DNA from 3 places in the Aliiglaciecola aliphaticivorans genome. Region 3 is predicted to be linked to each of the others. Evidence: predicted binding sites of a transcription regulator. Region 3 holds the regulator's gene; each other region holds the start of a gene.

Region 1 (4,293 bases), on a different contig from region 3:
TTGGCGATTTGTTTCCTGAGCCATAGAACGCAGTTTTTTGTAGTAGGCAATATCGCGAGTGTTGGCTTTTTTGTTAGGGGTCACAACATGGAAACCAGCAGACATAAAGTCGGCATATTGACCGGCAATATTTTCGTTACTCGTACAGTCCACAATAACTGGGTTAATCAGACTGTTTTGCTTAACAAATTCATTCAAATTTTCAACCGATAAGGTTTTGTCTGAGTTATCTAAATCAGTTTGCCACTCCCCTTGCAGATCAATGCCACCAGCTTGCAACAACAATTTACGACTATTGGCTACGCCGTAGACTTTTAAGCTAATACCACGCTCAAACAAAGGTTGTTGTTGGCGAGCCATTTGTTGCAATAGTTCTTTCCCTACGTTGCCGCACCCCACAAGGAAAATATCAATGGAGTGGGTATTCGAGAAAAAATTCTGATGTACAACCTTCACTGCTTCTTTTGCACGGTGACTCTCAATTACCGTAGAAATTGAGCGCTCAGATGAGCCTTGAGCAATAGCGACATTGTTGACTCTTGCTTGAGCCAATGAACTGAAGAACTTGGCTGCTAAGCCCTTTGAATGACGCATACCATCTCCAACTAAAGTGACAATTGCTAATTCATGGCGAACTTCGATGGGATCTAATAAGTTGTTCGCTAATTCCAACGCAAACGCATCTTCTAACAGATTTTGAGCTTTTTCAGCATCTTTGCTGTGAATACAAAAGCTAATGCTGTATTCAGAAGATGACTGGGTAATTAAGCTGATAGAGATATTCGCATTCGACATGACTTCAAACACACGACTGGCCATGCCAACCATACCTTTCATACCTGGGCCAGCGACATTAAACATAGTCATATCATCAAGATGAGATATCCCTTTAACACTGGTCCAAATTTCACTCGAGTCTTTACCGATTAATGTCCCAGGAGCAGCGGGGTTTAAGGTATTGCGAATCAAACAAGGAATATGGTGTTGGGCGATTGGGCCAATGGTTTTCGGGTGCAGAACTTTGGCTCCAAAATAAGAAAGTTCCATGGCTTCTTGATAAGTAAGTTTATCGAGTAACACGGCACCATCTACTTGGTTGGGATCGGCATTGTAAACCCCGTCCACGTCTGTCCAAATTTCACAACACTCCGCATCTAAGCAGGCGGCAAGGATAGCTGCGGAATAATCAGAACCATTGCGACCAAGGGTCACTTTTTCGCCTTCAGCGTTAACTGCAACAAAGCCCGGCATAATCAATATTTCAGATTTATCATAAACAAAGTCTGAAAAGCGCGCTTTGCTCACTGCAACATCAGCAATGCTATCTAAATACTCGCCTTCAGCAACAATATAATTAACAGGGTCAATAATGTGATTTTTTTGGCCAAGTGCGTTTAATATTTCGCTAAAAATATTCACACTAACATATTCGCCCATACTTAAAATTTTAGCGGTAATTTGGTCTGGGGCACAACGAAGTAACTGAATGCCATCTAAATGCTGTTTCAACTCAACTAAAATAGTGTCAATAAAGCTGCTTAAACGGGCTTTACGAAAAGCGGGTAATTGGTTAGCGAGATCGCTAGCAATACCATTTAACGTCATTTCTAGTTTGGCATACAATTCGCCAAAATCGTTCCCTGCACTCGCTTGTTCACATAACAAGGATAATGCGTTGGTCACTCCCTTAGGAGCCGATAAAACCACTGCTGCACCGTTTTCTTCATGGCTAGCTAAGCTTATGTCTTTGACCGACAAATAACGTTTAGCATCAGCCATAGAAGAGCCACCAAATTTCAACACCTTCATTTATTGCTCCTGTTTACTTCTGTTCCGCTGCTTGAGATTACATTCTAATTTTATACTTCAGCCTTTCCCTCACACTGCGGCAATATAATTGCGCCCAGTGACAAAAGTAGGCAAATAATTTTGCTATAAATAACAAAAAGCCCGCTTGAGTCGCGGGCTTTTTTTAAATTTCTTTAAGCACTAGCCAGCGACCAACTCGTTTGAGGTGGTAATCATAATCATGCCGATGGTGCTTATTATTATTTTCATGTGGCTCAATTTGCCGTATAGACGTCTATATGTCAACCGTCAAAGGGCGATTTGTTGTTGATTTATGCCGATCTATTTACTCTAAGGTAGAATTAAACGGATTGAACCGACTATAAACAACACTTTCGGGTTAAATAACCACCCAAAAACCAACTTTGCCCCATAACTGACTTGTTTATTGTGCAAACACTGGATTCAGTTCAGTTCGATAGAATGTGTTACTGGCTTTATAAGCCTGAAAATGGCCCTTCGACCATTATAGAGTCATTGAGAGAAGATAGTTAAGATAATCAATTTCACCTAATATTGATGTGAATCATATATTTGCAGCTATTTTGTCGCTAGTATAACAACTAACAAATAGTTCATATTGATAATGATTAAGGAGCAATTATGTATAAAACAATTTTGTGTGCAATAGAGGCATCAGCAGAAGGGAAACAAGTTCTGGCCAAAGCAGCTGAAATGGGAGAGCTTTATGGCAGCAAATTAATTGTTATGCATGTTTTACCATACAAATTATTGCCTAAGGATTATCAGAAAGAATTAAAAGACGAAATATCGCCAAAGATTGAAGGGTTATGCGCTGATTTCAACGTTCCTAAAAAGAATCGCATTATCAAGGTGGGTAAACCTTATGAATTGATATGCAATGAAGCCATTAAGAGAAAGGCGGATTTAATCATGTTAGGAACACATTCTAAAAAAGGGATTCAAGCGTTAATAGGTTCAACTGCTAATGGGGTTGCTAACTATGCTGACTGCGATGTGTCATTAGTGAGAATCGCAAAACCCGCTCATTAGGCACAGAAATAAATGCAATCATTTGTTACCTACAAATTTGTGGGTAACAAATAGTATGCTGGGTAAAACAATGGCAATCGATAATCATCTTTGCTCTAACCGAAGCTGATATTTGTTTAAGAAAAGCGTTTAGCTAAATCTAAAACTTACTTAGTATTTTCTCCTATCCCATAACAATTCAGTTATAAAACCCACTGTCGTAATTTAATGATAAGCCACTAGGGTCACTTAATTGTAGCTTTGGTATTCAATGGCTTATTAAATCAAATACGATTGTGTTGTTTTTTTGATCCTAACCAAAGGCTTATTTATTGCAGATTACTCTTAAATTCCTTTGCAAGTTGGATGAAAAACTCAACTTTTTGCGGTTCAATATCTTTAAGCATAGTATCGAATACTTGCTTTTCGATTGTATTAAATTTGTCGAGGTACGTTTTTCCTTGGCCAGTTAAAGACAAAATTTGACTACGCCCATCGTTTTTGTTGCTAGTTTTAACCACCAACTGCTGATTTACGAGCTCTTTAATCAAGCGATTAATTTGCGCTTTGTCTCGAGACATAAAAGTGGCCAACTTTTGACCGGTGCAATCTTCAATTTTAGAGATCACCTTCAGGGACTTTAAATGCATTGGTGATAAGTCTGAATCCAATTGTTTAACGCCCTCAATGATATTCGTGCGCACGGTCCGAAAAAGACTAAAAAGCGCTTCATTTAATTCCATTATTTCTCCACATGTAAAAACTCCTGATACATTTGGTTGACATTATCAATCAAAATCAATATAGTAGACTTTATCAACCTTATTCCATTGGGTACGAAAATGCAACTAGAGTTCAAAAAACACTGACGATATTCACTATTCTCAGTACGTTCGTTGGCTTGATAACAGCGATTATGACATAGCTAAACTTGCAGACAACTCAGATTCATCAAAAGCAGTACTCGGACTTTTGAAGGCTGTGCTATTGGGATCTGCAACCGCAATAGGATTAACCTTCGCCTGCATAATGGTGTTTGTGATCCGCTCCAAGTTACAACAATGTTTAGCACCACCATTAACTTAAAAATCACTCTTAAAGGAGAATTATATGGGTCCCAAAATGCGTATGACAACGGTAGAATCGGTAATTGATTTATCGCCTCACATGAGACGAATCATTTTACAGGGTGACGAGCTTGAAGACTTCCCTGATGATAAAAAAAGCGCCCACGTAAAAGCGATCTTCCCAAATCCTAATTCAACGGAAAAAATGCCTAAACTAGGTATGTATATAGGCTTTAAGAAGTGGATGCGCTCATATACTGTGCGCGAATTTGACAAACAGAACCGTCAATTAACCCTCGACTTTGCGGTTAATGATCACCAAGGATTAGCCAGTAATTGGGCATCTAATGCTAAATCTGGAGACTTTCTGGGAATTGCTGGACCG
Region 2 (4,293 bases), on a different contig from region 3:
GATTAAACTGCAGACGTTAAGTTTTCCATGTTTAAACTTGAGTGTTATTAGTTTTTAAGCTCGCTTCGCAGTAATTCAGTGCCCGCGGATAATGCGGATAATTTGGCGCGAGCCACCTGTTGCGGCAAAGGAGCCATACCACAGTTGGTCGATGGGTATAGTTTGTCAGCATCGACAAACTCAAGGGCCTTTCGCAAGGTATTAGCGACTTCCTCAGGAGTCTCTACTTTATCAGTTGCCACATCAATGGCCCCTACCATCACTTTTTTACCTCTAAGAAGTTCAATAAGATCCATAGGAACTCGAGAGTTTTGACATTCCAATGAAACAATATCGATATTCGATGTTTGCAATTTGGGAAAGGCTTTTTCATATTGCCGCCACTCTGAGCCCAAGGTCTTTTTCCAATCCGTATTGGCTTTTATGCCATAACCATAACAAATGTGTACCGCAGTTTGACATTTGAGCCCTTCAATTGCCCGTTCCAAAGTAGCGATACCCCAATCATTTACCTCATCAAAAAACACATTAAAGGCGGGCTCGTCGAATTGAATAATATCAACCCCGGCCGCCTCTAACTCTTTGGCTTCTTGATTAAGAATTTTAGCGAACTCCCAAGCTAATTTTTCGCGACTTTTATAATGATCATCAAACAAGGTATCAATCATCGTCATCGGCCCGGGAAGCGCCCATTTAATGGGTTGTTTGGTTTGCTTTCGTAAAAATTTAGCATCTTCAACAAAAACTGGCTTTTGACGAGCAACAGCACCAACCACTGTGGGTACGCTGGCATCATAGCGATCGCGAATTTTCACAGTCTTACGCTTTTCAAAATCAACCCCATCAAGGTGTTCAATAAAAGTAGTTACAAAATGCTGGCGGGTTTGTTCACCATCACTGACGATATCAATCCCAGCTTGTTGCTGATCTTGAAGTGATAGACGTAACGCATCTCGCTTGCCTTCAATTAGCTCTTCATCTTGCAATTTCCATGGTGACCAAAGTGTCTCTGGTTGTGCAAGCCATGCAGGTTTAGGCAGACTGCCCGCAGTTGAGGTAGGTAGTAGTGTTTTCATAATGAATAAAATCTTATATTAGGTTGATGATTAAGCGTAATTAGCAGACCACTGCTCAAGGACACGTTGGTAAGGTTTGATGAAATGCTCTTCAGCGAATTTTCCTTGCTCATTTGCCAACTGGCTGCGCTCTTCCCGGTCATACACTATTTGAGTAATTGAATGATCCTGATTTTGTAAATTCGGTTGATAACACTGGCCAGCAACGGCATTGGCGTTATAAATCTCTGGTCGATAGATTTTTTGGAAGGTTTCCATAGTGCTAATGGTGCTGATCAGCTCTAGTGCTGTGTAATCATTTAGCAAATCTCCACAGGAATAAAAAGCCAGTGGCGCTACGCTATTCAGCGGCATAAAATAGCGTACCTGCAAGCCCATTTTTTTGAAATAGAGTTCCGTCAAAGATGAATCGCTTGCCTGATATTCAACACCTAATATGGGATGTTGATTTTCTGTCCGATAATAGGTTTTGTTATCCGAAACACTGAGACAAATAACAGGTAGCTTTGTAAAATGCTGTTTGTAGGCGTCTGAGTTAACGAAAGATTTAAATAGTTTGCCATGCAGATCGCCAAAGTTATCCGGGATGCTAAATTTCGGCTGGTTCTTATTATGTTCTAACAATAAAACACTGAAATCATAGTCTCGCAGATAAGACGAGAAATTATTGCCCACAATGCCGTCTATGCGCTTATTGGTTCTATGATCTACGATAGTGGTTTTTAATATTTCAATCGATGGAAAGCTACGACCACTGCCCTCAATGTCAATATCGACGGTGATGATATCCAACCCCACAGAATAGCGGTTTCCATTTGGATTATCCCAACACGCCATACCGTTGAAACTGTTGTCGATCATATTAAGCGCATTACGCAAGTTTGCTTGACGGCTCTGCCCCCTCGCCAAATTAGCGAAGTTGGTAGTGATACGAGTATTCTCCGATGGATGATAGTCTTCATCAAAGGCGACGCTGTTAATGGTAAATGTAAACTCTTTATTCATGCTGATCTGTATCCAATTTATCTGCGACAAAACCTAAATTTATCTTCTGCCCTGTATGGACATTCCCGCTTTAACTAACGACTTTGTTAATCAATAAATGCTTTCGCGACACTATCGCCAGAACCTAAGTCACGTAATCAAAAGGCACTGCAATTTTTATATAAGTCGTAAGTCAAAGAAGAGAGTGTTTTATACGCGGATTAACACATGAATAAAAATGATATAATTTCATTAATACATGAATTAGGCTCATGAATTCTAAAGTGGGTGGGGTTGATTTGATGTTTTCGATTTTTTAATAGTGAATTAAATAAAATTGGTACTTTGCACAGCCCCCATATAAAGGTGATCGCAGCTTTTTTAACAGACAGTTTAGTTAACCTGTAGCAGACTAACTAAACTGGAAAAGGATGGATTATGCTGTTCGTTTTTCAAAGTCAAATAACCTATCGAGAGATAACCTTCCTGCTCCCACAAATCACAAATAAATAAAATAATATTTGATCTACATCAATTAATGTTTATAATTTTCAGAAATTACTGAAACTTCAGAAAAGAGATAATTATCTATGAAAATGACACCCATGATAGAAACCTTCGTTATGCATTTTGGTGAAATGGGCAGCCGCTGGGGGTTTAACCGCACTGTCGGGCAAATGTATGCGCTTTTAGTAATAAGTGAAGAGCCTTTAAGCGCCAATGACATTGCTGAAGCTCTGAATGTTTCTCGCGGGAATGTCAGTATGGGATTGAAGGAATTACAGTCATGGCGGCTAGTACAAATGCATCATGTGCCTGGAGATCGAAAAGATTACTTTAAATCTTTAGGTAGCATTTGGGATATGGCAAACAAGGTATTTGAAGAGCGTCGTAAACGAGAAATTGAGCCCACTATGAGCGTCCTTCGAGATACCCTTTTAGTTACGCCGGCGAATCAACAAGAAGAATATGCCCAACAACAGTTAAAAGAAATTCATGACTTATTGGAAAACGTGACTCAGTGGAGTGAAGAGTTGCAGCGCCTAAGTCCAGAAAAGCTATCAACCTTAATGAAGCTAGGTTCCGGGGTAGGTAAAGTTTTAGATATGAAGGATAAGTTTTTAAAAAGTAGTTAATTCAAAAGGGTTCAGGTTAGACAGCAGATTATCGCCGTAAGTAGGGTAAATTCATCAAGTTTTAAGTTTAATTAAACACGGCTAAAATCAGCGCCGCTAGGGGTTTTCAATGGCAGACGTAATGCTACTCTCTCGCATTCAATTTGCAGCAAATATTAGTTTTCACATTTTATTTCCAGCGATTAGCATTGCTATGTGTTGGATGCTTTTCTATTTTCGCGTTCGTTTTCACATTAGTAAGCACCCTGTATGGATGCGAATTTATCGATTTTGGGTAAAAGTGTTTGCCCTTACATTTGCAATGGGCGTAGTGAGCGGAATTACGATGTCATTTCAATTTGGCACCAACTGGCCTGGTTTTATGGGCACGGTAGGCAATATTGCAGGACCTCTTCTCGCTTACGAAATCATGACTGCATTTTTCCTAGAAGCAACGTTTCTGGGAGTCATGCTATTTGGCATTAATCGCGTGCCTCCCTGGCTCCATACCTTATCAACCTTTATTGTTGCTATAGGGACATCACTTTCTGCATTTTGGATTTTGGCCCTCAACTCTTGGATGCATACTCCTACAGGTTTTGAGATGCGTGATGGTGTCGCTTATGCAGTGGACTGGTTTGAAATTATTTTTAACCCATCCTTCCCCTATCGTTTAGGGCACATGCTGTTAGCATCAGGATTAACCATTTGTTTTCTAATTGCAGGCATTTCGGCTTACCGAATCCTTCGCGGTGACAACAAAAAAGCGCCTAATCTGGCTTTAAAAACCGCAATTTTTCTAGCGGCCATACTGACCCCTTTACAAGTGGTTATGGGTGATATGCATGGACTCAACACTTTCGAGCATCAACCGCAAAAAGTGGCAGCAATGGAAGGCGTCTGGGAAACAACAAATGGTGCGCCACTGCTATTATTTGCAGTCCCTGATGAAGAACAACGTACAAATCATTTTGAGATTGCCATACCGAAAATGGCCAGTGTAATTTTAACCCATGATCCCGATGGACAAATTAGAGGTCTAAACGAGTTTGAGGGTAAACATCCGCCCGTTAAGCCTGTGTTTTACGGTTTTAGAATCATGGTTGGCTTAGGCATGC
Region 3 (4,293 bases):
CGTTTTGGGTCGCCATATCGATTTTAGTTGCCACTTGCCCTTGTGCTCTTAGCCTTGCCACACCAACAGCTTTAACCAGTGCGATTGCAAAGTTAAATCAATATGGATTGTTAGTGAAAAGAGCCAATATTATTGATGTAATGCCTGATGTTGATACGGTTATTTTTGATAAAACAGGTACCCTCACCAATGGTCATTTTAGTGTCAGCGAAGTTGAATTGTTTAACCAAAGTGAAGAAAGTTTTGTTCTCAATTTAGCCGCAGGAATCGAACAATTTTCTAGACATCCTATATCTCGAGCCTTCCAGTCTGAGACGCCTTTAGAAGTCAGCCAAGTCGTTTCTATTGCTGGTAAAGGATTGCAGGGTATCTATCAGTCTCAGAACGTCAAGATAGGCAACCTAAGCATTTTAGATAGCGCTTCAGATTTGCCCTTGGATGCGGATGACACCAAAGTATATTTACAACTCGGTGAACAGTTACTGGCTGCTTTTAAAATCAAAGATGTAGTCAAAAAAGACGCGAAGCAACTAGTGCATGATTTAAACAGCAAGCAACTGGTTATGTTAAGCGGTGACGCACAAGAAAATGCATTATCCGTTGCCGAGTCATTAGGCATATCCACTGTATATTTTAGACAAACGCCTCAACAAAAGCTCACCTATATCCAAAGTTTGCAGGCCAAAGGGCATAAAGTATTGATGATCGGTGATGGTATCAATGACGCGCCAGTATTAGCTGCAGCAGATGTGTCTATTGCTGTTGGAGACGCCAGTGATATGGCAAAACGTTCAGCTGATATCATTTTATTGAATACTAAATTAAGCAATGTGAAATTTGCTGTTAGTATGGCAATTAAAGTGCGCCATAAGATTAAGCAAAATATGCTTTGGGCTATCGGTTATAATACACTTATTCTGCCCCTGGCAGTGGCTGGGTATTTAAGCCCTTGGATGGCGGTAATTGGTATGTCTTTAAGTTCAATCATTGTGGTAGCAAACTCCATTCGCTTGTTACGTTAATAGGAAACTAAATTGAGTATTATTTATGTGCTGATACCCATTGCTATTTTATTAGTTTTGTTAGCCATTGGGATCTTTTTTTGGGCGGTAAAGTCAAATCAATTTGAAGACCTTGAGCGTCAAGGTTATAACATTTTATTTGATGACGACGTCGATAAGAACGCACAAAGTAAAGTCTCTAAAACTGAAAAGAAATGAACGAAATCAGCTGGTTTTCTGCCATTTTAATCGGCCTTGCAGGGAGTGTACATTGTGCAGGAATGTGCGGTGGAATTGTTACCTCATTTACTTTTGCCTTACCAAAAAACCAATCTCAATGGCCTTTCTTAATCGCCTATAATACGGGGCGTATTTTATCTTATAGTCTTGCAGGAGCCATCGCAGGCCTATTAGGCCAAATTGTCACCACTAAGTCTTTTATCAATCCACAAGCGTTGACTCTTTTTGGCGGCGTATTTATGGTATTACTGGGTTTGTATGTTGGTCAATGGTCGAAATTACTGACTAAGGTAGAACGCGTTGGCGCAATTTTTTGGCGTAAAATCAGCCCGTTATCAAAACGATTTATCCCATTTAAACATCCAATGTATGCTGTCCCTTATGGGTTGATTTGGGGTTGGCTGCCCTGTGGACTCGTTTATTCAACATTAACCTGGAGTGTTTCAACTGGCGGTGTCGTACAAGGTGCACTAACTATGTTGTGCTTCGGTTTAGGCACCCTACCTATCATGTTAGCAATGGGTGCGAGCGCAACTCAAATAAGACATTGGTTAACTCATGCTATGGTGAAACGCAGCGTAGCAGTTTTATTATGTTTATTTGGCTTGATTTTATGTTATCAAGGGATTCATAATTGGTAACTGATGAATTACATGGAACTAACTAATGTCTGATTCGAACAAGTTTAGTATTCGCTGCCAAAATTGCAGTTTTAACCATCTGTGTATTCCCGTAGCGTTAAATCAAACAGAAATGGAAAGTTTGGACGAAATAATTGAACGCAAACGTCCTTTACATAAAAATGATCAACTCACTATACCAGGGCAGAAATTCACCTCTTTGTTTGCCGTAAGAACAGGTTCGTTTAAGTCCTACATTACCTCGCCAGATGGTGAACAACAAATCACTGGATTCCATTTCCCCGGTGATATAGTTGGATTTGACGGACTTTTTTCAGAAAAATACCAAAGTTATAATCAGGCCATGGAAACCTCGATGGTCTGTGAATTACCCTACGATAAACTTGATACCATGAGTGAGCAGCTACCTTCTTTACGCAAAGAAATGCTTAAAATCATGAGCACCGAAATAAATCAAGATCATAGTTTAATGATGCTGTTAAATAAACGCACAGCGGAAGAGCGTCTTGCACACTTTTTAGTTAATTTGTCTGATCGCTTTCACTCCCGTGGTTTTTCAGAAACAGAATTTAATTTAACCATGACGCGCAATGAAATAGGTAATCACCTCGGACTCACGGTTGAAACAGTAAGTCGTTTATTAACGCGCTTTCAAAAAGAAAATATCATAAAAGTAGATGGTAAGTTTATTCAGATATTGAATTTACCTGGCCTCAGAGAAAAACTAGGTGAGCATGTTGTGCAAAACAAAGCGTGCGGATAAGTCTTTCCAGTTACGTTGATATAGGTCAAAACAATTACTCTGTTAGTTGGCAAAATAGCTAAAGTACCCATACACTTAAGTTGTGAGTGTAAATCTATGAAGGGAGTTAACTTATGTCTGTTTTTAACAAAATTTTAGCTGTTGTCGATCCATCCAAAGAAGATCAGAAAGCTTTTAAGCGCGCCCTTTTGTTGGCTCAAAAGACCGGCGCGAGCATCACCGCATTTCTATCTATATACGATTTTTCATATGAAATGACGACTATGCTGACGGTAGATGAACGCGAAACAATGCGGCAGGCTGTGGTAGATGACAAGACCGAATGGCTTGCTAATATTGTCGAACCCTTAGCGACCAATTCATCGACTTCAGTAGATATCAAAGTCGTTTGGCATAATCGTCCTTATGAAAGTATTTTATTCGAGGTGATTGATCACAGTTATGATTTAATCGTCAAAGGAACTCATGAGCACGACACCTTAAAGTCAGTCATATTCACCCCAACTGATTGGCATATTCTCCGTAAATCTCCGGTTCCAGTTTTACTTGTCAAAGAGCATGACTGGCCTGTCAATGGTAATATTTTAGCGGCTGTTGATGTGGGAAGCGAAGATGAAGAACACCGCAGTTTAAATAACCTCATCACCAAAAAAGCTGCGATAATGGCGGATTTATTAGAAGGTAAGATTAACTTAGTCAATTCTTATCCCGGAACGCCTGTAAACATCGCCATCGAAATTCCAGAGTTCGACCCTGTTGGTTATACTGAATCAGTGAAACAATTTCATGCAAAAGCGATGCTTGAACATGCAGAAAAATTCAATATCCCCCAAGAAAACCAGCATTTAAGCGAAGGGCTTCCAGAAGATGTGATACCTTCAGTGGCGAAAACCATTGACGCTGAACTCGTTGTTATTGGCACCGTAGGTCGCACAGGTATAACCGCAGCACTTATCGGTAATACCGCTGAGCACACCATTGACTCACTCAATTGCGATGTATTAGCAATTAAACCCGAAGGATTTGAGTGTCCACTTAAGCACTAGCAAGACAAAAACGCTATCAGACTCAGTGTTGATTAAAAACATTTGAAATTAGAGTATTTATGTCCGTTAGGAGGACAGGTATAATCTGGGCTGATAGCAATGTTTTCTAGGAATAAGATGAGTAAGCTCGAGTCTCTGTCTGAGAGTAAAAAATACAGTTTCAATAAACTCCAAAAACGCTTAAGACGCAATGTAGGTAAAGCGATTGCCGATTTCAATATGATTGAAGATGGCGATAAAGTAATGGTCTGCTTGTCTGGTGGAAAAGACAGTTACACCATGCTCGATATATTAATGTTTCTTAAAAAAATTGCCCCCATTAACTTTGAGATTATCGCGGTAAATTTAGATCAGAAACAACCTGGCTTTCCAGCTGAGATACTGCCTAATTACTTAGACAATTTGCAGGTCCCCTTTGAAATAGTAACCGAAGATACCTACTCCATTGTCAAAGATAAAATTCCTGAAGGAAAAACCACTTGTTCTCTTTGTTCTAGGTTAAGAAGAGGAATATTGTATAAAACAGCGACCCGTTTAGGCGCAACCAAAATTGCCTTGGGGCACCACAGAGATGACATGTTGGAAACGTTATTTTTAAACAT

What was found. Region 3 encodes FNR, which switches genes on or off when oxygen is low (the NO sensors DNR and NnrR bind a similar motif). Its sites were predicted from a motif close to TTGATCTAGATCAA; they were not measured.
Region 1: the regulator FNR is predicted to act here: its motif matches at 2,365-2,378, upstream of ACYVIL_RS15285 (universal stress protein).
Region 2: the regulator FNR is predicted to act here: its motif matches at 2,582-2,595, upstream of ACYVIL_RS06980 (GbsR/MarR family transcriptional regulator).

Annotation. Positions count from the first base shown of each region.
Region 1 covers NZ_BAAGTF010000029.1:70,978-75,270, reverse strand. Annotated here, with positions in the region: gene thrA (bifunctional aspartate kinase/homoserine dehydrogenase I) at 1-1,809, opposite strand, end outside; gene ACYVIL_RS15285 (universal stress protein) at 2,452-2,862, shown strand; gene ACYVIL_RS15280 (MarR family winged helix-turn-helix transcriptional regulator) at 3,171-3,584, opposite strand; gene ACYVIL_RS15275 (siderophore-interacting protein) at 3,952-4,293, shown strand, end outside.
Region 2 covers NZ_BAAGTF010000011.1:36,993-41,285, forward strand. Annotated here, with positions in the region: gene ACYVIL_RS06970 (methionine synthase) at 48-1,076, opposite strand; gene ACYVIL_RS06975 (DUF1852 domain-containing protein) at 1,107-2,081, opposite strand; gene ACYVIL_RS06980 (GbsR/MarR family transcriptional regulator) at 2,651-3,196, shown strand; gene ACYVIL_RS06985 (cytochrome ubiquinol oxidase subunit I) at 3,306-4,293, shown strand, end outside.
Region 3 covers NZ_BAAGTF010000009.1:25,937-30,229, reverse strand. Annotated here, with positions in the region: gene ACYVIL_RS05315 (heavy metal translocating P-type ATPase) at 1-1,022, shown strand, start outside; gene ccoS (cbb3-type cytochrome oxidase assembly protein CcoS) at 1,035-1,220, shown strand; gene ACYVIL_RS05305 (sulfite exporter TauE/SafE family protein) at 1,217-1,882, shown strand; gene fnr (fumarate/nitrate reduction transcriptional regulator Fnr) at 1,908-2,645, shown strand; gene uspE (universal stress protein UspE) at 2,759-3,691, shown strand; gene ttcA (tRNA 2-thiocytidine(32) synthetase TtcA) at 3,809-4,293, shown strand, end outside.